DNA from 3 places in the Marinomonas phycocola genome. Region 2 is predicted to be linked to each of the others. Evidence: predicted binding sites of a transcription regulator. Region 2 holds the regulator's gene; each other region holds the start of a gene.

Region 1 (7,711 bases), on a different contig from region 2:
CGCCCTAATTCATCTTGAACGGTAATAAAACCTTTATCTTGGATGGCTATATCCAGATTACGATCTGTTTGAATCAATCCACCCGATTCAAAACGCGTACCAGGATTTTCTGTCATTGCATACACACGAGAAGGAAAGTGCTCGCCATTAATTTGCATTGAACGCGCTTGTTCAAAATCAGAACGAAAACCTGTTGTACTGACATTTGCCAAATTATTAGCATGGACCGTTTGAGCGTGCATAGTCTGTTTGCCACCGCTCATGGCAAGGTAGAGTGCTCTATCCATTCAACATACCCTCAAAAAAAAGAATCTATACAGACAATACAATAAGTATGCCAGTATAGATTCTTTTAGAAAGGTAGCTTATTAATGCACATAGAACGACATCAAGCTAAAGAAGATCAATTAAAAAATCGATCTAAATAATCATTATAAGTTAATAATCGTCTGAGTTACCGTGTTTTCTGTCTCTAGGGTTTTCGAGTTTGCCTGATAGTTCCTTTGAGCTTCGATCAACGCAACCAATTCAGAAGTTAAGTCCACATTCGACTCCTCAAGAGCACCGCCTCGAATACTACCAAGCGTCCCAGTGTTCGCTCGGCCAACGTTTGCCGCCCCAGAGCTAGAGCTTGCCGCCCACGCCGTATTCCCCACAGGACTTAAGCCATCTGTATTGTCAAACGTTGCCAAAGCCACTTGCCCCAAAATTGCAGTTTGTTGATTAGTATAAGTTGCCAACAAAGAACCGTCCTCATCAAAAGACACTCCTTGCAACTCACCCGCAGCAAAACCATCCTGCTCAAATTCATCATTACTGTCCAATGCATATTGAGTTGAACCAGTCAGATCCACAGGAATCTCTGCAGTTGGATCAGTAGGATCAAAACCTGTAATAGAAAGCTGAACAGGAGACGATATTGCAAATGGTGGAAACCCTTCAAACGTTCCCGACAAATTACCCGACACATCAAACGTTACCACAGTATCTTCAGGTACAAAACGAGTTGGAAGCCCTGTAACGGGGTCATTAAACGTTTGCCTTCCATCAACCGTTACTTTTAGTTCATACGTGTTTGCTTCGCCTTGCTGAATAAAATAATAACCAAGCGTATGGACATCTCCTAAAGCATCATAAATATTTTTTGTATTTCCATAATTGTAACTTGAAGGATCAGCTGGATCGAAAGCATTCCTACTAACATTCGATGGTTCAATCACATTTGCAACAACCAAGGAATCAGCAATGGCGATACCATTTAAATTACCTGCCAAGGAAAAATTCGCCTGATTCAGAGCAGCAACATCTGAAACCTGAGGTAAATTTGTGCCAGAATAAAGAACCTGAGACCCACCAGGCTGTACCACCCCAAGAGCATCTCGATAGCCATCCTCACCATTAAAAGTAATAAATTGATCCGTAAGCCATTCCGCTCCACTATCATCAGTCGGAGAACCATCAACCGTCGCGTACACCTGATACGTGTTCGGCAACTCTGATTTAGCATAATAATAAGTGACTATATGATTTTGCGGTGGAACCTGACCATCAGCAACTGTCTGTGTTTGAGTATAATTAAACGTTTCAGGATCAGTCGGATCGAATACATCAACTATAAACGCAGGCACATCATCCGATCTAAAATCCAACTGGACCTCAATAGCCACCTCAGCAGTAGCCTGCGGCGCAATACGCTCTGTTGGTACAATAAGATCCTCAAGATTACCCCCGACAATACCATCTACAGCATTATAACCTTGTACATTCGCGCCATCATTAGTAACCAAGAAACCCTCTTCGTCCAACTTAAAGTCACCAGCCCGAGTGTATATCTGAGTACCACCTTCATCCAAAACAAAAAAGCCATTCCCATCAACTGCCAAATCTAGGTTACTACCTGTATCCGAAATATTACCCGGGGCAAATTGCTGAGCCACATTATTGACACTGACACCCGAACCAATGGCATTATTGCTCCCTGCACCAACCACACTGGTATTATAAAGATCACCAAACTCCACTCGGGAACGCTTAAAGCCAGTTGTATCGGAGTTTGCAATGTTATTACCTGTAGCGCTCAAAAAATCTGCAGAAGCCTTGATACCTGAAAGTGCTGTATTAAATCCCATAACGCCCTCCGATTAACCTATTATTTCCAATCCACCTGTCAGGCTAATTTTGCCATGACCAGCTACATTAAGCTCAGTGCCATTCGCACCATTAATTGTGACCCCCTGAATTCGCGCAGGGAGCAGAGTACTTAAATCCAAAGTATCACCATCAAACGTTTTTCCAGTTGCTGAGAAAGTATAATTGCCAGACGGCAATGAATTGCCATCCTTATCTCTACCATCCCATTTAAATTCTTTTGAGGTTAGTTCAAACTCATTAACCACACTCCCATCTGCATTAGATATTTTCAAGGTGGTCCCCTGAACATCGTCAGGTATGCCCACTCTCAAAGAAACATCACCACCCTCAACAAGCTCTGCCGAATTCTGAGCCACAAACACAGATTTACCCACCAGCGTTGACGCTCCAAGAGCCTGACTGGATGTTAAAGACGCAGCCATAGCTTCGATACGCGTTGAAATGGTCGTCAACTGCTCAACCTGATTAAATTGAGACATTTGAGCAACCATGTCATTTGTATCTTGAGGAGCAGTAGGGTCTTGATTTTTTAGCTGCTCAATATAAAGAGTCATAAAGACATCTTGATCCCCAATGTTCGCTTTTTCAACTGCAGTTTGCTCATCTACCCCAGAGCTTTTCTTAGCTTTATCGGTGCCATATTGAGCAATTAAACTACTAAAACCACTGTTTATTTCAGACATACATCACCCCTAAGACTGACCAAGTGTCAAGACTTTCTGCATCATGCTTTTAGCCGAATTCATAATCTCAACATTCGTCTGAAAAGACCGAGAAGCCGACATCATATCCGCCATCTCTTCGACTGGATTTACATTCGGGTAAAAAACAAAACCCGTTTCATTTGCCATAGGATGATCAGGCTCATATCTAGGCTGCAAAGGGGCGTCAGATTCAACAATACCCTTTATTTGCACCCCAATCCCAGCACCCATCCCATCATCATTTACATTGTTCCAACCATGAGACTTCATAGACTCATCAAACATTTCAGCGAAAACAGGCTTACGAGCACGATACGTCTGATCGACAGAGCTTGAAACACTGTCCACGTTCGCAATATTACTTGCTACTGTATTTAGACGAACAGACTGAGCACTCATTGCCGACCCAGCAATGGCAAAAATATTATTTAAAGACATTACTAACGCCCTCCTGATAGAGCTTTTTTCATACCGCTAATTTTTCGATCCAGAAACAAAAAACTAGTATCGAACTGCAAAGAGTTTTGAGCAAACTCAGCTTGCTCTCTTTGCATATCAACCGTATTACCATCCAAAGATGGCTGACTAGGCGTACGATACAAAAGAGCGTCCGCATCAATAGAAGTAAATCCTGAGGTCTGAGAAAGATGCTTTTCATTCGTTACGTCCATTGATAATTGACTGCGCATAGATTGACTCATCATTGACTCAAAACTAATATCACGAGCTTTATAATTAGGTGTATCTGAATTGGCTATATTATTCGCCAATACAGCAGAGCGAGCACTTCGAAATAACAACGCTTTATCATGCCCTGCAAGCGCACCTTCAAATGTAATCGCCATCTACACACCCCAAAAATCAAACAATTAATAACCCTAATAGAAACTAAGCAAAATGGATGCCAAAAAAATAAAACATTGAATATCAATAAGATAGAAGAAATAGAAAACAGAGACGGCAAAAAGCGGCAATAAAACAACAAAGGCAAAAACAAAAAAGGAGTATTAAGAAGGTAATTAGCTAAAACACTAAAGAAAAGAAAACCAGAAGATAAAAACAGGACCGACCCGCTAAAGAAGGTCCTTTATACAATTCATTTAACACGATAGACAATACCAGGGTGGCACTGAACAATTTCAAACATAGAAGACAGACCACTTAACGCTTCCGACCCCCCTAAAAACAAATACCCACCAGGATTAAGTGATTTATGCATTCTGGTCAATATATCCAGCTTCAAGTTAGGGGAAAAATAAATAAGAACGTTTCGACAGAAAATAACATCGAACTTCCCTAGGCTTGAATATGAATCAATAAGGTTCAAATAACGAAAATCAACACGACTACGTATAGGCGCTTTTATTTTCCATGATCCAGAATCTAATTTATCAAAGTAGCGTTTTTTCAAATCATCACTGAGACCACGAACAATTGCAAGACTGTCGTATTCAGCTTGTTTAGCATGCTCCAAAATATTAGTACAAATGTCTGTAGCTATAATTTTCTCACCCGATCTTAACTTACCTGGACACGAGGACTTATATTCATCGATTACCATACTTATTGAGTATGGCTCTTGTCCAGTTGATGACGCGGCAGACCAAATCCTAAGAGGGTGACTAGAAAACTCCGGTAGAATTTTTTCTTTCAATATCTTAAAAGGATGAATATCACGAAACCACAAAGTCTCATTCGTTGTCATGGCATTAATCACTTCTTCTTCTAATGCCCCATCACTTCTTTCCAATAATGAAACTAGATCTTCTAACCTATCAATTTCTTCTCTTTCTAGCAGCTTACCTAACCGACTGGCAACTAAGTATTGTTTATTATCACTCAACATAATGCCACATACTTTTTCTAAGTATTGCTGAAACTTTGCATACCCCTGTGGCGTTATTACGTCTGTACTGCTCAACATTATTGCTCCAAATAAGCATACTAATCAGGTTAAGTAAGTGCTCTATAACCGCCGAACTATTCAGGCTCTTTTGCCTGTACGGTTTCTATTGCTAAACGAGCTAACTCATCAGGCTGGAATTTCGCAAGGAAACCATCGGCACCCACCTTTTTCACCATAGCCTCATTAAACACACCACTTAATGAAGTGTGTAAAAGAATAAATAGATCACTCAATCTACTGTCATTCCGTATTTGAGTAGTTAAAGTGTAACCATCCATTTCAGGCATTTCGATATCTGATATAATCATTGAAAACTCTGTGGTTACATCACCGCCTTCATCAGCAATACTCAAAAGATACTCTAGAGCCTCACGACCATCACACAACACAGTCGTTGCAAAACCAACGTCTTCCATGCATCGTTTGATTTGTTTACGAGCCACACTCGAATCATCAACAATAAGAATATGGTACTGTTTCGCATTTTCCTGCACCGAGTCTGTGACAATTCCCACAGAGATGTCTTGTTTTGTCGGTGCTACTTCAGAAAGAATTTGCTCAACATCAATAATTTCTACCATCTCTTTTTCAACCTGACAAACAGCGGTCAAATAATTATCATGAGACAATCCTTTTGGAGGTGGCTGAATATCGCTCCAATTCATGTTAACAATTCGTTCGACTCCTTTGACCAAAAAACCCTGAATTCGACGATTGTATTCTGTAATGATGACAAAGCATTCGCTTATATTTTCAATTGGTCGATCACCCGTAGCAAGGCCTAGATCAAGTATCGGGATTGTGCCTCCACGAATATGGGCAACACCTCGAACTACAGGACTACTGTGAGGCATCGTTGTCAGCTTTGGACACTGCAACACTTCTTTTACTTTAAAAACGTTAATTCCGTATATTTGCTTCCCATTCAAACGAAACAACAACAACTCCAGACGGTTCTCACCAACAAGTTGAGTACGCTGGTTAACTGTATCGAGAACTCCGGCCATAACTAAATCTCCTATGAACCTTACTATGTCGCCAAGGCGAACCTCAAAAAAATATGTAAATATCACCCAATCATAGAGTGATATTTGTTATTTTACTAATACCTTATGCAAGCTTAGAGTCAAAATCGCGAGATATTTATCTATTATGAATAAAAATCTATTTTTTCGAGCATTAATACTATGCACTTTGCCTTCTGTTTGTCATGCAACCAATCTTCAAGACTATATTATTAATTTCATTGAACAAAATGAAAAACCTCGTTTAGCCACGCTTTATCCTAAGGCAGAAATACATATTGAATTAGGAAACCGAGCGAATTTTAGCTACTTGCCAAGTTGTCCAAAAGACAAACTGTCCATTTCTAATTCTCGCCGTGACGCTCAAAAAAGAACGACATACACAGTTCAATGCATTACACCAACATGGAAAATTTTTATTCCAGTGAATCAACAAATATTATTGAGCGCTTACACCGCAATTACACCCATATCAAGAAAACAACCAATAACAACAAACAACACTGACTTAATAAAGGTGGATATCACCAAATTACGAGGGGACATTTATAGTCAAGACAACCCACCATATGGGCTTATTGCCTCACGAAACATTAATATCAACACAGTCATAACAGACAAAATAACAGAACTACCAATAATAATAAAAAAAGGCTCTCGAATCGTGATAAAAGCCCAAAGTAGCACTATCAGTATAAAGATGAACGGAGAATCACTTGAAAATGGGGTGTTAGGCCAGCAAATTCGAGTGAAAAACACCAGTTCTGGTCGAATTGTGTACGGAAAAGTTGTATCCAGCAACGAGATTCTTGTAAACTATTGAAACGAGCAAAAAGAAATCGCCATTTAGAGTATTTTTTATAAAAATGTCTAAAGTTTATATATAGACGGTCGATAAGTGGAGTAGGTGGCAAAATTCAGAGCAGGTAAGCATCATGGCAATTAATCTTGGTAATATCTTAAATCAGTCAAATGTCAGTAAAAATGATCGTTTGCAAAAATCTTCAGGAGAAACTGAAGGTGTCAAATCAAAAGTACCTTCTAATAAAGAAACATTAGCAGAAGACACAGTAAAGTTAAGTGGCACTGCTCAAGTATTAAAAAATCAGGAAGAGAAAATATCGAATCTTCCTGACATTGATATGGATAAAGTGGAAGAAATCAAACAGGCTCTAGCCGCTGGCGAATATAAAATCGACACGCAAAAGCTAGCAAGCAACATGCAAAGTATTGATGCTCTATTTTCGTAATAAAAATTAGCCTTAATTAAGGAAAAGTAATTCTTCTTATGGTACCTGTTGAACCTATATTTGCTCGCAACAAAGAACTACTCGATTCATTATCAACACTACTAGATAATGAGCGAGACGCACTTGCCAAACTTAGTTCTGAAGCCATATTAGAAATTGCAGCACAAAAACGTGCAATTTTAGATGAATTAGACGCTTTAAATACTAAAAGACATTCGTTATTGATAAAATTTGGAATCATTAATCAAAAGCAACCAGAAGAAGGCCAGTTTAAGGAGTGGTTACATACTCAACATAAGGATGTGAAATTAATCGAGCTCGTTAGCCTATGCGAAAAGCTCCTAGAAACCTGTAAAGAAAAAAATCACACTAACGAGCAAATACTGAATATCGCTCAAAAGCGTAACAAATCTTTCCTAGAAATACTCAAGGGTTCAGACAAAAAAAGTCGCATATACACGGCAAAAGGCAGCACTAGACCAATCAATAGTAAACACACGATTGGCAAAGCATAACCGACCTCTTTAAACATGTCACAATAACATTACCTTCATTTCAAATATGAAAATAACGCTTTGATTTGCCGATCAATAAAAAATAAGGTATAAAACCACCTGCTTTCGAATTGATGGTTAAAAGCACCAATAATCTATTAATTTTAAAATTATCAATACT
Region 2 (7,711 bases):
GCGGTTATCATACAAAAATTAGACAAACTTATGGTCATAGTGTGTGTTATTCGCCCTGGGGAGAGAATCTTGGACAATTAGAGAATGTCCCAGATAACTTGTATGTTGAGATAGATACGAATCGTATTTTAGAATGCAAAACGTCTATGCCAGTGTTAGAACATAGACGTTTTATTTAACTATCTCGTAAGTACATTCCTAGTGATATTTAAATGCGTTTACAGATTAATACCTAATTTTGTTTCTTTTATTTCACGCAGATATTTAAACAGTTTTTTGCGAGCAGATGTTTTTTTACCTTCAGCAAGTTCCTTTATTGACTGTCTAACAAGCTGTCTAAAGTGCTGAATATCGATGCTTGGGTTTTCTTTTAAATATTTTTGCACTTCAGTCGCGCTATTTTCTCCAATTAAAGAATCCCTTTGACTTTCTAAAGAGTGAAATAATTTGTTATGAGCGGCTGATGAGCTGTCAAACAAAGCAATTCTTGCTGCAATAGCTTCATGATCTTCATTGCGCATAATGCGACCAATGTATTGCATGTGTCTGCGCATTGCTTCTCGTTGTTTTATTCGAGTGGCCTCTAAAAGAGCTGCACGCAATGTTTCTGACATCTCAACTTTTAACTGTTGCTGTTTACTCAAAGCAAGTAATTTAGTACCAATTACTTGTAAGGCTTCTACTTCTCTTTTTATCTGAGTTTTACTTTTGTAGTTTTCGTCGTCTTCTAACTGTTCGAATTCTGTCATGTTAACCTAAATAAGAAATATTGTTGCTAATCCAAGAAAGGAAAGGAATCCCACTACATCTGTTATTGTGGTTAAGATCACGCTTCCTGCAAGGGCTGGGTCAATTCCAAGGCGATTCAATGCTATTGGCAAAAGTGTACCTGTCATAGCGGCAAACAAAAGGTTAATAATGATTGCGCCAGCTATAATATAGGCTATCTTGAAGTTGTCAAACCAGAATGCAGTTAATATGGCTACAACTGTGGCCCAGAGTATGCCATTTAGCACGCCAACAATGATTTCTCTGTTTAATAACCAACGTGTATTTGTCGATCCAATCTGTCCTAATGCGATCCCCCGTATCACTAATGTAAGAACTTGTGAGCCAGCGATACCCCCCATACTGGCAACAATGGGCATCAGGATGGCTAGGGCAACGACTTGGTCTAATGTGCCTTGAAAAAGGCCTATAACATAAGAGGCAATAAATGCGGTAATTAAGTTAATGCCTAGCCAAACGGCTCTTCGTCTGGTTGTTTTCATTACAGGGGCGAAGGTGTCTTCGTCATCATCAAGACCTGCCATGCTTAGCATGGAGTGCTCTGCTTCGTCTCGTATAACGTCAACTACGTCATCTATTGTTATTCGGCCTAATAGTTTACCGTTCTTTTCATCGATTACTGGAGCTGAGACTAAATCTAATTTTTCGAATAGTTGGGCGACTTCGCTTGATGAAGTATTGGCTGTAATAATGGTTGTTTCCGTATCCATTATTTCACGAATGGTTGAGTTAATGTCTGCGACAAGTAATTTAGTGAGTGGAAGTGTTCCTAAAAATCGATCAGACCGACTTACGACTAATAAATTGTCCGTCATGTCTGGGAGTTTGTTGTGTCTTCTTAAGAAGCGAAAGGCAATGTCTACGGTAATGTTGGGGCGGATTGTTATCGTATCGGTATTCATTAAGCCGCCGGCAGAGTCTTCTGGATAGCTTAATAGTGTTTCGACTCTAGAGCGGTCTTGTGCTGACATGGATGCCAGCACTTCTGTAACAATGGTTTCTGGTAGGTGTTGAAGAATGTCTGCAAGATCATCGGTTTCAAACTTTTCTGATACAGCGAGAAGTTGTTTGGTATCCATTTTTTTTAAAAAGGGGATACTAACGTCTTCTGTTAAATACTGTAGGATTTCTCCTTCATTTTCATCATCGACAAAGTCCCAGAGAAGTTGCCTTTCTTTTGGAGGAGAGGATTCTAATAGGCGAGCTACATCCTGAGCAGGAAGTGCGCCATTAAGTAGATAACGTATCTGAGAAGTAGTGCCAGCTTCTAAAGACGCTGTAACGGTTTTTAAATGCTTTAAAGTTTCTTGCTTAGACATGTTTTCTTTTTCTTAGGTAAAAATCTACTCTTCTTCACCAAAACGATTGTTGATAAGATCAATGATCGCTACCAATGCATTATCTTCATCGTCACCATTGGCTTTAATCGTAATCTCAGTTCCTTTGCCTGCCGCTAACATCATCATTGCCATAATGCTTTTTCCGTCGACATTGCGACCGTCTTTTTCAATGGTAATGTCGCAACCAAACCGAGACGTTGTTTCTACTAGTTTACCTGCCGCTCTAGCATGCAAGCCTAACTTATTGATGATAGTAATAGATTGTTCTTGCATAATTATCCTTGTAGTAATTTTTCGAACGCTACAAATAATGATTCATTGGTTTGTGTTTCTCTTAATGAGTTTAAGCCATTAGGAGATTGGGCCAACTGCGCAATTTGTGCAAGTGTCGAAAGATGTGCATCGCACTCATTCGGAGGCACAATTAGTGCGAAAATTAAATCTACTGGTTTACGGTCAATAGAGTCGAAATCAATAGGACTTTCCAAAGACATGATTAAAATAGCAGCATGGTTAGCGGATTCTAAACGGCAATGGGGGATGGCAATGCCCTCGCCAATGCCTGTGCTTCCGAGTTTCTCTCTTGATAATAAACCGCTGTATATGGCATTTTTATCGCAATGCAATCTATCGGATACCGCGTTGGCGATGCTTTCTAGGGCTCGCTTTTTACTAACTATATTTTGTTTTGCCAGAACAAGTTCCGGTTTTAACATAGTGATAAGTGACATGAGTCTTTAATCCAAAATTAAACTAAACGTTTTCTTTCATTTGATGGTGGAATATTCATTGCTTCTCTGTATTTTGCAACAGTTCGTCTTGCTACATTTATGCCTTGTTCTTCCAGTATAGTGGCTAATTTATTGTCGCTTAACGGTTTTTTTGCGGGTTCATCCGCAACCAGTTTTTTAATCATTGCTCTAATTGCTGTTGATGAGCATCCATCACCTGATGCGGTGTTTACATGGCTAGAGAAAAAGTATTTTAGCTCGAAGATTCCTTTTGGTGTATGCATGTATTTTTGTGTTGTAACTCGGGAAATCGTGGATTCATGCATGCCGACTTCCTCGGCAACATCATGTAAAACCATTGGCTTCATTGCTTCTTCACCGAGTTCAAAAAAGTCTATTTGTTTTTTTACGATGCAACTCGCTACCTTTAACAGTGTTTCATTTCGGCTTTGAAGGCTTTTAATAAACCACTTGGCTTCTTGTAAGGAGTTTTTTATGTACGTTGCATCTTCGGTGTTTTTGAGTGTGCTCGCAATAGTGGAATAGGCTTTATTGATTTTCACTGGAGGCAATGCATCATTATTGAGTTCTACTTGCCACACACCATTTTTCTTTTTCACCGATACATCCGGAATGACATAATCTGTATCATCTACGTCGATCAGGCTTCCTGGGCGTGGATTGAGTTGTTGAATAAGTTGAATGACTTCTTTTAAGGTGTCTTCTTTGAGTTTTGCTCGTCGGCAAAGCTGAGCAAAGTCTCTGTTTCCTAAAAGGTGTAAGTACTGATCAACAACCAGACGGGTGTTTTTGTATAGAGGGTGTGCTGAGTAAGCTTCTAGCTGAACTAATAAACACTCTCTTAAATCAACAGAGCATACCCCAATAGGATCAAAGCGCTGAAGTCTGTGTTGGACAGCAAGAATCTCGTCTTCTTCCAGATCGTCAATGTGCTCTTGTAAGGACACCCATATTTCATTAATAGGTGTGCTCAGGTAGCCATCAGGTTGCACGCTTTCTATAAAAGAATAAGCTATTTCAAGGTCTCTATCTGACATTGTTGTGAGATTTAATTGCCAGATTAGATGGTCTTGTATACTTTCCGCAGCAGAGTTTCGACTTTCGAAGTCAAAATCACCTTCAAAACTTTGAGAATCAGAAACAGCTGCTGAGCTTTGAAATGTATCTTCCCAAGAGCTATCGATAGACAACTCTTCAGGGATATTGTCTGTCCATTCAGATTCAAGTTTGGCTTCTTCTTGATTTTGATGGTTTAAGTCTTCTTGTTTTTTTTGATCCGATTCTGAGTTTAATTCGTTTTGAGTAGATTCAGATGCATTTTCTTCATCATCAATTTCTAATAATGGGTTCGATTCAAGGAATTCATGAATTTCTTGTTGTAAGTCGATGGTAGAAAGTTGCAATAAGCGTATTGCTTGCTGCAACTGTGGTGTCATGGTCAGTTGCTGACCCATTTTCAATTGTAGAGACTGCTTCATATAGAAACGCTTTTTGTGTGGTTATGTTGGAACGAGTTATGCATAGTACTCCCTTTTTAGGGAAAATTAAAAGACTAAAGACGGAAGTTCTCTCCTAAATAAACCTTTTTTACTTGATCGTTATTAATAATAGTCTCTGCATCGCCAGATGCAATAATATGACCATTTCCTACTATGTAGGCTTTATCGCAAATATCTAATGTTTCCCTAACATTATGGTCTGTAATGAGTACGCCAATGCCGCTATCTTGCAGTTGTCTAATTATTTGTTTGATATCGCCAACGGAAATAGGATCGACGCCCGCGAAGGGCTCGTCAAGTAAAATGAACTTTGGGTTGGTTGCCAACGCTCTAGCAATTTCAGCTCGTCGGCGTTCTCCACCAGAAAGTGCCATTCCTAGGTTTTTTTTGATGTGTGTGATGTGGAATTCTTCCAGTAACTTTTCAAGTTCTTTTTTACGTTGACTTGTATTCAAATCCTTTCTTGTTTCTAAAATAGCGTGGATGTTATCTTCTACAGACATTTTACGAAATATGGATGCTTCTTGAGGAAGATAGCCAATGCCTTTTTGAGCTCGCGAGTGCATTGCTAAGTGTGTGACAGGCTCTCTGTCAATTAAAATTTCACCTGCATCGTTTTTTACCATACCAACAATCATATAAAAACAGGTTGTTTTACCTGCTCCGTTTGGCCCTAAGAGCCCAACCGCTTGGCCTGACTCGACAGAGAGAGAAACATCGATTACCACAGGTCGTTTCTTGTAGCTTTTGGCAAGATTTTTTGCTTCTAGTAATGCCATTATTGTGCTTCTTTTGTCTGTGGTGTTAAGGTCATATTAACTCGGCCAGAGTTATTTTTCCGAGCTGTGAAAGTGCCTTTATCAATCATGTACTGAATGAAGTCGGCTTTTATTTCATCCCCTTTTAAATTTACATAGCTTTGGCCATTCAGTTCAAGTATTGCGTCTACTGTTCGATAAAGAATTTTATCTCCATGGCTGATTATCTTGTTTCCATCGGCATCTATTTGCTGGCTGAATTTTGCAGGAGAGCCTGTGGCATCAAGTTGATTGAATTGTTTTGTATCAAGTGTGCTGGTAACTTTTAGGTAGTCTGCTGAAATTAAGATGGAGCCTTGACTGACAGTGACATTGCCCTCGTAAATAGCAGTTCCCGTCTTTTGATCGAAATAGGCTGTATCCGCTTCGATGTTTAACTGGCTCTGTAAATCATTGTCTAACGCGAATGTTAGAGTGCTGGAAGTTAAGATGGCGAGTGCGATCAGTTGTTTACTTAGCTGTTGTGTATTGACCATTTACTTCTCCGCTTAATGATATTTTTTCGTCATTAATGTTCACGCTAATTATGTTAGCTTGAGTGACGCCTTCGCCTGACTGTAAGATTGAGTTGCCTGAGGCAAGAAACTGCTGCTTTGTTTCGTTATAGGTTATTTTATCCGAGTTTAAATGGATAGCATTACCCGTTTTTCCAGTATGAATAATTTCACTGTTACTTTTTAATATGATGTCTTTAGTTGATTCATTTATAAGGCCAAAGTCACTTTTTGCAATCCAACTTTTTCCTTGTTGAAATCGAGCTAAATCTGGTTTTTCTAAATGTGATTCGTTTGATTTATTGTAGTGTTTTAGCTCTTTTGCATTGAGTGTCTCAATTTGTTTGCCTGTGAGATCAAATGCCATAATGTTTACATCAATCAAGAAATAGTCAGGGGCACTATCGAGTGCCCTAGTTTCAATCAAGGATTTTTTAGGTGTAAGTCCCATGTAAAAAGCGAAAAAAAACAAGAGTAATCCACCAATAAATAGGGAGAGGAGTTGCCATTTTTTCATTTGCTAGCCTTTTGGTTGTCGTGAGTTTCTGGTTAGCTAATGCTGGATTGATAAAGGATATACAAATACGATGCGTACCCTGCAATGAGTGGAATTCCTACCCATTTCGGTATGCTTGATTGCTTTCTTGTATTGAACAAAATAATAAGCAAACAAAAGAGTGTTGTTGTGCCAAGCACCCATAAATAATCTCGGTTTAAAATGCTGCTGGAGATAATTCCAGGAGCGAGAATTGCTGGTAATGGAAGTACTGTGGCAAGGTTGAATAAGTTGGACCCAAGGATGTTACCGATTGCAATATCGTGATGACCTTTTCTTACGCTGGTTATTGATGCTGCCAGCTCAGGCAAACTGGTGCCAATAGCGATGATGGTCAAGCCAATTAATAATTCACTGACACCGAAGAACTGAGCGATGCCAATGGCGCCCCAAACCAATAGTTTTGAACTGCCTATTAGCGCAGCAAGACCGATAAGAGCAATTAAAAGAGATTTTGATAAGGTGGTAGAATCGGCATCTGGTAATTCATCGCCAAATTCTTCTTCAAGGCTATTTCCTCCTCTGAGAAGAAGGGTTAATACCACAATGAAAGCACTGATAAGTATGAGACCATCAAAGAGACTAAGGTGTAAGTCGTAAAGAACTGCACCAACAAGTAAGGTGATAAACATTAATAAAGGCACTTCTTTTGTAGTCAAGCCTTTTTTTATTGATATTGCGTTAATGAATAAGGTTGACCCAAACACCAAAGCGACGTTGGCGATATTTGAGCCTAAAACGTTACCGATAGCAATTTCAGGCGCACCGTCTATTGCAGCGATTGCAGAAACAACCATTTCAGGCGCTGAGGTTCCTAATGCTACAAGTGTTAAGCCAATAATTATAGGGCTAATATTCAATTTTTCTGCGACTAATGCAGAGTGCTCAATAAACTTATCAGAGCTAATAACCAGTATGATTAAGCCAGATATCAGTGCAGCAATAAAAAGTAGCATTTAAGGTTTAACTCTCATTTTTCGAAAGGAGTGTTATTTAATGAAGTTTATGAGTTAAATTCAAGACTTGACCTCGGTTTATATCCAGATAAATCCTTTCTATTTGCATTCTCTTTAATTAATGTCGATGGTAGTATCGCTTTATAGCGTATGAAAGAAGGAAGGGTCTTTGTCAGAATACTATGTTGATATTCAAAGGATGAGTTTTTCTCGGGGTGATAGAGCCATTTATGAAGATGTTTCTATTCGTATTCCAAAAGGGAAAATTACGGCGATTATGGGGCCAAGCGGTACGGGGAAAACAACTTTGCTGCGTTTAATCGGTGGGCAGTTGTATCCTTCAAAAGGGCGCATTGTTGTAAATGATCAAGAGGTGCCTTTGCTTTCTCGATCAGACCTTTATCTGTTACGAAAAAAAATGGGCATGCTTTTTCAAAGCGGTGCTTTATTTTCGGATATGACTGTTTTTGATAATGTGGCTTTCCCACTAAGAGAGCACACAGCCTA
Region 3 (7,711 bases), on a different contig from region 2:
ACATTTCCGGTGACAATTAAGGTAGCGTTATCTGCTCGATAATGCCTTTGATAATAACGATTTAGAGACTCTGCGGTAGCATTATTGATGCTTTCATAAGAGCCAATAGGAAAGCGTTCAGCATAACGGCTGTTTTTAATTTTTGAGTGTATCATTTGCGATGCAACAGACTTTTGATCTGTGTCTTTCAGGCGCCACTCTTCAATAATAACGGGTTTTTCTTTTTCTACTTCGGCTTCATCAAAGTGCGTATTTGTGGCAAAATTCGCGAGTAAATCCAGCGCAATTTGTGTCTTTTCTGGATCGTTTTCTTCAATATATAAATGGTAATCTGTATGGGAAAAATACGTGAAGGCATTAGCATGACGGCCTAACCTAAGACCGAGTTTTTCAAGACTATTATGTACAGGATTGCTCCCATTCGGCGTCGTTTGATTAAACACCATGTGCTCTACAAAATGAGCGTAGCCAAGCTGGTCCTCTTCTTCTTGTAAGCTGCCGCTTTTAATAAGCAGTTTAAAATCGGCATCCTTATCACCATTATTCCATAGGATAACGTTTAACCCATTATCCAGAATAAAGGTTTCAATGTCGCTCTTTGTATAAGGAGTCTTATCAGAGACACCTGACGAATCAGAGCAAGCCATTGTTAAAATACCAACAAAAGCAATGCTGCACCATTTTATTAAAGAGACATGGTTCTTATTTGGATGATTGCGAGAAAAAGCAAGATACAGAGGTAGCCGCAATAACAAACGTGATAATGCATTCACAGTTGAGTCCTTTCGTATGATTAATTTCGTATGATTAATAGCCCTTCATGAGCTTTTAAATTATATCGTCAATTTAAAACAAGAAACAATATTTTATTTTTGCTCCATGTTTTTAACTTTTTCTTCTAGCGCATTCAAACGCTCACGATACTTAACCAACATCGCTGCTTGTATCTCAAATTCTTCACGGGTCACTAAATCCATTTTAGTTAACGTCGTCTTGGCTATTTCCTGTAACTGCAGTTGAATTTCTTCTATTGGAAGTTTGCCAAACTGAGTTGCAGCTTGCTCTAACCCAGGGCCAAACTGTTTAATAAATTGATCTATCATTTTGAATCACCTCAACGTCAATATTTACCTAAATAGTAGCACAAGCTGGATAAGGAATTCTGTTTAATTACATCGATAAAAGCGTTTTTTAATCCTTTTCTACAACTTCAATTTCAAGCACAAACGTAACCGCACCAAAAAAGAACACAACAACACAAACGCTCCCCACGATGCCGCACAAAAAAAGCGCACGTACATTTTTAATTCATATAGAAACAGTAAAAAAACCTCTGAGAAGTCCGTCCCCATTGACTTTTAGCTTATTGGCACACTACTTGAATGCTAGGTTAATAGAAGAATGACAACTACGACTGTAAACAGACTTTTAAGGAGACTGTGAATATGAAGCTTATAACAGCAATCATCAAACCATTTAAATTGGATGATGTAAGAGAAGCGCTATCAGAAATTGGCGTGCAAGGTATAACCGTAACGGAAGTAAAAGGCTTTGGTCGACAAAAAGGACATACCGAATTATACCGTGGAGCTGAATACGTTGTAGATTTCTTACCTAAAGTAAAAATCGAGTTAGCCATTGCTGACGGTATGACTGATCAAGTTGTTGAGGCTATTACCAATTCAGCGAATACCGGAAAAATTGGCGACGGTAAGATCTTTATCGTAAATCTTGAACAAGCCGTTCGTATTCGTACCGGGGAAACAGGTGAAGATGCCGTTTAATACGGTCTCCATTTTTATCAGCCTTTAGGGGGGCTAAACATGCAAGATCAAATATTTCATTTACAATATGCCATGGATACATTCTATTTCTTGGTATGTGGTGCATTAGTTATGTGGATGGCAGCTGGATTTGCCATGTTAGAAGCTGGCTTAGTTCGCGGCAAAAATACCACGGAAATTCTCACTAAAAACGTTGCCTTGTTTGCAATCTCTTGCATCATGTACCTCGTTTGTGGTTATGCCATCATGTATGGCAAAACTTGGTTCTTATCTGGTATTCAAGAAGTGGACGTCAATTCGACTCTAGGTGATTTTTCTGGCCGTGAAGATGGTTTTACAGGTGGATCGATCTACTCTGGCGCATCGGATTTCTTCTTCCAAGTTGTCTTCGTTGCAACCGCTATGTCTATTGTCTCTGGTGCCGTTGCTGAGCGTATGAAACTTTGGTCATTCTTAATTTTTGCAGTGGTTATGACCGCGGTTATTTACCCTCTAGAAGGCTCTTGGACTTGGGGTGGTAACGATGTCTTTGGCATGTACAACCTTGGGGACATGGGATTCTCTGATTTTGCAGGTTCCGGTATTGTACATATGGCAGGTGCTGCTGCAGCGCTTGCGGGTGTATTGCTACTAGGTGCTCGTAAAGGTAAATACGGTCCAAACGGTGAAGTACGTGCCATCCCAGGTGCAAATCTACCTCTTGCAACGCTTGGTACTTTTATCCTTTGGATGGGTTGGTTCGGCTTTAATGGTGGTTCAGTTCTAAAACTGGGTGATATTGCCAATGCAAACTCTGTTGCGATGGTGTTCTTAAATACCAATACTGCAGCGGCAGGGGGGGCTATTGCAGCATTGGCTGTAGGTCGTATCTTATTTGGTAAAGCCGATTTAACCATGCTATTAAATGGTGCGCTTGCAGGCCTTGTTGCAATCACTGCGGAACCATCGACACCAACAGCGCTTGGTGCCACTTTAATCGGTGCAGTAGGTGGTGTTATCGTTGTGTTCTCTATCCTTACATTAGACAAGCTGAAGATCGATGATCCAGTAGGTGCAATCTCTGTACATGGTGTCGTTGGTCTTTGGGGCCTATTAGCCGTACCGTTCACAAAGGATGGCGTAACATTCGGTGGTCAAATTGCCGGTGCATTAACCATTTTTGTATGGGTATTCCTAGCAAGCTTGGTTGTTTGGTCTGCTATCAAAGCAATCATGGGTCTTCGTGTAACGGAAGAAGAAGAGTACGAAGGTGTTGACCTTTCTGAATGTGGTATGGAAGCTTACCCAGAGTTTGGTAAAAAATAATATTTAACAGTCTTACTCTGTTCAGATATGTAAAAGCCCCCTTTCTTTTTTTGAAGACTGGGGGCTTTTTTAGGCACCTATTTTTATAAATTTATTTCTATTTCTCTATTTCTATTCGGCTATTAATGCAGAACTAACAACTCACTGTATTAATGCGATATGCTGTCACCATTCTGAATTCAACTCTTATCTACTAAAGCGATGAATACTAAATCGTTAATTAACAGGGCTTTTTATGTTAGAAGATTTACACCTTAAAATTCGTAACATCACCATTGAAGATTACCCCCAGTTAAAAGCGTTAATGGATCAAGTTTATGCTGATCTCGGCGGTTCTTGGCCATTTCATACGATTGAAAAATTAATTAAAGACTTTCCTGAAGGTCAAATTTGCCTGATTGACCATGAACAAATTGTCGGTGTCGCTTTATCCGTCCAAGTGGATTATCAGCGCTTTAGTAACCCACATACCTACGATGATTTAATCGATCAAAAAGAAAATATCATTAATAACGCGAATGGCGATACGATCTACGGCTTAGATGTACTTATCTCACCCAATTACCGAGGTTACCGTTTAGGCAGACGTTTGTATGAAGCCCGTAAAGAATTATGTCGCCAGCGCAATTTGAGAGCCATTTTAGCAGGTGGGCGCATTCCAAATTATTATGCTCATTCAGACCAAATGTCTCCTGTGGAATATTTAGACGCAGTTAGAGAACGTAAATTATACGATCCTATTTTGACCTTTCAATTGTCAAATGATTTTCAAGTTACTCGCTTACTGAGAAAATACCTCCCTGAAGATGAAAAATCACAAGGTTATGCCACTCTATTGGAGTGGAAAAACATCTTCTTTGAGCCTGAAACTACGGTAATAGAGTCGCGTAAAACGCTGGTTCGCGCAGGTGCAATTCAATGGCAGATGCGTGAAGTAAACAGTGTTGAAGAGCTGCTAACTCAAGTTGAGTACTTTGTCGATGCGGTTTCTGATTATAAAAGCGACTTTGCCATCTTCCCTGAGTTTTTTAATGCACCGTTAATGGGCCTCAGCCCAAATCAAAAAAACCAAACAGAAGCCATACGCTTTCTAGCCAGCTTTACTGAGCGCTTTAAGACAGAAATGTCTAAATTAGCCGTGGGTTATAATATTAATGTGATTACGGGTTCCATGCCATTGCTAGAAAACGAAATCATATACAATGTCAGCTATTTATGTCGTCGTGACGGCACCATTGAAGAACAGCGTAAAATCCATATTACCCCTCATGAACGCAAAGATTGGATTATCGAAGGCGGCAACGAACTAAAAGTATTTAATACCGACGCGGGCCGTGTTGGAATTTTAATTTGCTATGATGTAGAGTTTCCCGAATTAGGCCGACTGCTTGCAGATCAAGATATGGACATACTCTTTGTTCCATTTTGGACAGATACCAAAAACGGTTATCTTCGAGTACGTCACTGTGCTCAAGCTAGAGCGATTGAAAATGAGTGTTACGTTGTTATCTGTGGAAGTTGCGGTAACTTGCCTCAAGTAGAAAACCTTGATATTCAGTATGCACAAAGTGCCGTATTCTCGCCTTCTGACTTTGCGTATCCTCATGACGCAGTAATGGCAGAAACCACACCCAATACAGAAATGATTATGTTCTCGGATCTTGATTTGGATAAACTGAAGCTGACACGCAGTGAAGGTTCTGTAAATAATTTAAAAGACCGTCGTAGCGACCTTTATTCTATTGTTTATGCATAGTAATGAAGCTCCATAGATACCATTTTGAGAGACAAAGTTTTGTTGCATAAAACACCTGAAACACAGTATTAAAGACACGAAAACACACACAAAAACGCAGGAAATCATTCCTCGAAAGACTGAAAGAGAGAACAATGGCAAAGGCAAAAATCGCGTTCGTTTGCAATGAATGTGGCACAGATTATTCAAAGTGGCAAGGTCAATGCAGTACTTGCAATGCGTGGAACTCACTATCTGAATTCAAAGTCAGCAGCAGTAAAACATCCGTACGAGTGGCCGTCTCTCAAGATACAAAATACGCAGGTTATTCAGGTTCAAAAACTGGCTTACAAAACTTATCAGACATTGATTTAACCGATGTACCAAGATTCAGCTCTGGAGCGGGTGAATTTGACCGCGTATTAGGCGGTGGCTTAGTACCAGGTGGCGTTGTACTCATCGGTGGCAGTCCAGGTGCAGGGAAAAGTACATTACTATTGCAAACCATGTGCCTTTTAGCGCAACAGCAGAATGCACTTTATGTCACGGGTGAAGAATCCTTACAACAAGTAGCCATGAGAGCACAAAGATTAGGATTACCCACTCAAAATCTTAAAATGTTGTCTGAAACCAATGTGGAACGCATTCTTGATGTGGCGCAAGAGCATCAACCAAAGATCATCGTCATTGACTCCATTCAAGTAATGCATCTTGATGGTGTTGAATCTGCTCCTGGCAGTGTTTCTCAAGTGCGTGAAAGCGCTGCCGTATTAACACGTTTTGCAAAACAAACTCAAACCGCAGTATTGCTCGTTGGGCATGTAACAAAAGACGGAACCTTAGCCGGACCAAAAGTATTGGAACACATGGTCGATTGCTCGGTATTACTTGAAGGTTCTGAAGATTCACGTTTTAGAACGTTACGAGGTATGAAAAACCGTTTTGGGGCCGTCAACGAACTCGGTGTCTTTGCCATGTTAGAAAACGGGCTGAAAGAGGTAAAAAACCCCAGTTCTATTTTTCTCAATCGTAATAAACACCCCGCGGCAGGCAGCTTGGTCATGGTGGTATGGGAAGGTACTCGCCCTCTTTTGGTTGAATTACAGGCTTTGGTAGACGACTCCGCTTTTAGCAACCCAAAACGCGTAACCGTTGGTTTTGACCAAAACCGTTTGGCCATGTTATTAGCGGTATTACACAAACATGGAGGGTTAGTGACTTCAGATCAAGATGTGTATTTAAACGTTGTTGGCGGTGTCAGAGTATTAGAAACCAGTGGTGATTTAGCCGCCATTGCAGCCGTTGTTTCTAGCTTTAGAGACAGGGCATTGTCTGATGAATTGGTGGTATTGGGGGAAGTTGGTTTATCTGGAGAAATTCGCCCCGTACCATCAGGACAAGAACGCATTAGTGAAGCCGCAAAACATGGCTTTACGAAAGCCGTTGTCCCAAAAGGAAACGTGCCCAAAAAACCAATTAAAGGCATGACCGTAATTGGCGTAGAAAGATTGTCTCAAGCATTGGATGCCATTTTTGAGAATTAAAATGCTCTTTAAAAATAGTGAAAATACTATTTTCTTAAAGAGCGAATTAAATACCTCTCATGAAAGCTTGGTCTTACCAAAGCGAGTTTTATCATTAAAGTGGCCGTGTTTTGTTTATGAACTACACCACTACATTATTGCAACGCACATTATTCAATGTCATCAAACAAGCTCTGCATACCTTCTTCTGTCATTCCGTAAGGCAGGCTCTTTGCATTATCTAATGAATCCAATTTATCTTGCCTTGCTTTTAAAAGTCGTTGCCAACGATGCTTACAGGTTTGCAGCACTTTTCTTTTTTCTACCTCAGAAAGAGTAAACCACTGATAGCGTTCTTCACGGCTTCGCAAACATCCTTTGCAAAAGCCTTTGGCACTGTTTTGGCAAATGCCTCTGCAAGGGCTTTCGACTTGAAATAGCTCAATCTGCTCCAAACCTCTTCTCCCACTTACTATCTCTGTCTATCGAGTTTAGAAGGTTACTAAACTAAAATCATATATTTCTTCAGGAGATAAAAAATACACTCGCTCAGGAGGAGAAGCCGTGAGGGAGAACCAGTAAAAACGCTCAGGAATCCCCATTTCAAGGTAAAAATTTACATAGGCTGCATGTATCGGATCGGATAAATTCAGTTCTTGTGGGTTCACCCCCATCGTATCAAACCATGAGTGAATACCAACACCCGCCCCAGATTCAATTGTTCTGTCCACACCACCAAGGAACAAGTCGACTCCACCTGAGACAACAAACCCTGTTCTCACTATCATAGTATCTAACTCTAAACGACGAATGAGTCGAGCGGTTTTTATCGTTTCTTGTTGGTCTAAAGAACCTCGAATATCCACTAATGCCAAAGTAGATACATTCGGGTACTGTTGAATCATTTCTTTTAGCTCTCTGCTGGAATTCGCACCTAATACGCCTGAAAGATACGCTATATTACCTTGAATAATAAAAGACAAGCCATCATGAGAGTAGGTAACATCAGGAGGCGCTGTATAAGAGTACTTTGCATTAAAAATTTGGTCTGTTAGTGGTAAATTTTCTAACGGTGCACTCGCCGATGTCTTTTGATAACTGCATCCAGAAAAAAACACCATCACGACCCCCCATAGAATATGAGAAGCTATACGCGAAAAACGTAACAACATCATTCTAAGAACTCTCTTTTGCTAGATTTCGATGAACTAAAAATAGTCTTATTTTAAATAAAGAACAGTACTTACCTTCAATAAAAATCTTTTTTTACATTTAATGAGACCTTTGCACGCAGTTATGAGCGACGAATAAGACAAGGCAAAAACAGGCCAAAAAGCGGAGTTTATGAATTATAAATGAGCATT

Evidence for each region. Region 2 encodes sigma-54, which starts transcription at its own class of promoters, with help from an activator protein. Its sites were predicted from a motif close to TGGCACNNNNNTTGCTNT; they were not measured.
Region 1: the regulator sigma-54 is predicted to act here: its motif matches at 3,745-3,762, upstream of flgB (flagellar basal body rod protein FlgB).
Region 3: the regulator sigma-54 is predicted to act here: its motif matches at 1,368-1,385, upstream of glnK (P-II family nitrogen regulator).

What each region holds. Positions count from the first base shown of each region.
Region 1 covers NZ_JBLIXL010000006.1:12,722-20,432, forward strand. The annotation lists gene flgF (flagellar basal-body rod protein FlgF) at 1-287, opposite strand, end outside; gene ACMUMJ_RS06085 (flagellar hook protein FlgE) at 432-2,129, opposite strand; gene ACMUMJ_RS06090 (flagellar hook assembly protein FlgD) at 2,142-2,834, opposite strand; gene flgC (flagellar basal body rod protein FlgC) at 2,844-3,293, opposite strand; gene flgB (flagellar basal body rod protein FlgB) at 3,296-3,700, opposite strand; gene ACMUMJ_RS06105 (CheR family methyltransferase) at 3,952-4,779, opposite strand; gene ACMUMJ_RS06110 (chemotaxis protein CheV) at 4,836-5,768, opposite strand; gene flgA (flagellar basal body P-ring formation chaperone FlgA) at 5,914-6,609, shown strand; gene flgM (flagellar biosynthesis anti-sigma factor FlgM) at 6,722-7,036, shown strand; gene ACMUMJ_RS06125 (flagellar protein FlgN) at 7,075-7,551, shown strand.
Region 2 covers NZ_JBLIXL010000001.1:279,197-286,907, forward strand. The annotation lists gene ACMUMJ_RS01350 (carbon-nitrogen hydrolase family protein) at 1-179, shown strand, start outside; gene yjgA (ribosome biogenesis factor YjgA) at 219-749, opposite strand; gene mgtE (magnesium transporter) at 756-2,108, opposite strand; gene ACMUMJ_RS01365 (HPr family phosphocarrier protein) at 2,133-2,402, opposite strand; gene ACMUMJ_RS01370 (PTS sugar transporter subunit IIA) at 2,405-2,860, opposite strand; gene ACMUMJ_RS01375 (RNA polymerase factor sigma-54) at 2,878-4,359, opposite strand; gene lptB (LPS export ABC transporter ATP-binding protein) at 4,434-5,159, opposite strand; gene lptA (lipopolysaccharide transport periplasmic protein LptA) at 5,159-5,674, opposite strand; gene lptC (LPS export ABC transporter periplasmic protein LptC) at 5,649-6,209, opposite strand; gene ACMUMJ_RS01395 (calcium/sodium antiporter) at 6,242-7,204, opposite strand; gene ACMUMJ_RS01400 (ATP-binding cassette domain-containing protein) at 7,404-7,711, shown strand, end outside.
Region 3 covers NZ_JBLIXL010000009.1:117,181-124,891, reverse strand. The annotation lists gene ACMUMJ_RS08995 (M16 family metallopeptidase) at 1-773, opposite strand, end outside; gene ACMUMJ_RS08990 (accessory factor UbiK family protein) at 867-1,103, opposite strand; gene glnK (P-II family nitrogen regulator) at 1,446-1,784, shown strand; gene amtB (ammonium transporter AmtB) at 1,824-3,089, shown strand; gene ACMUMJ_RS08975 (GNAT family N-acetyltransferase) at 3,325-4,845, shown strand; gene radA (DNA repair protein RadA) at 4,980-6,368, shown strand; gene ACMUMJ_RS08965 (DUF1289 domain-containing protein) at 6,518-6,802, opposite strand; gene ACMUMJ_RS08960 (COG3904 family protein) at 6,839-7,522, opposite strand.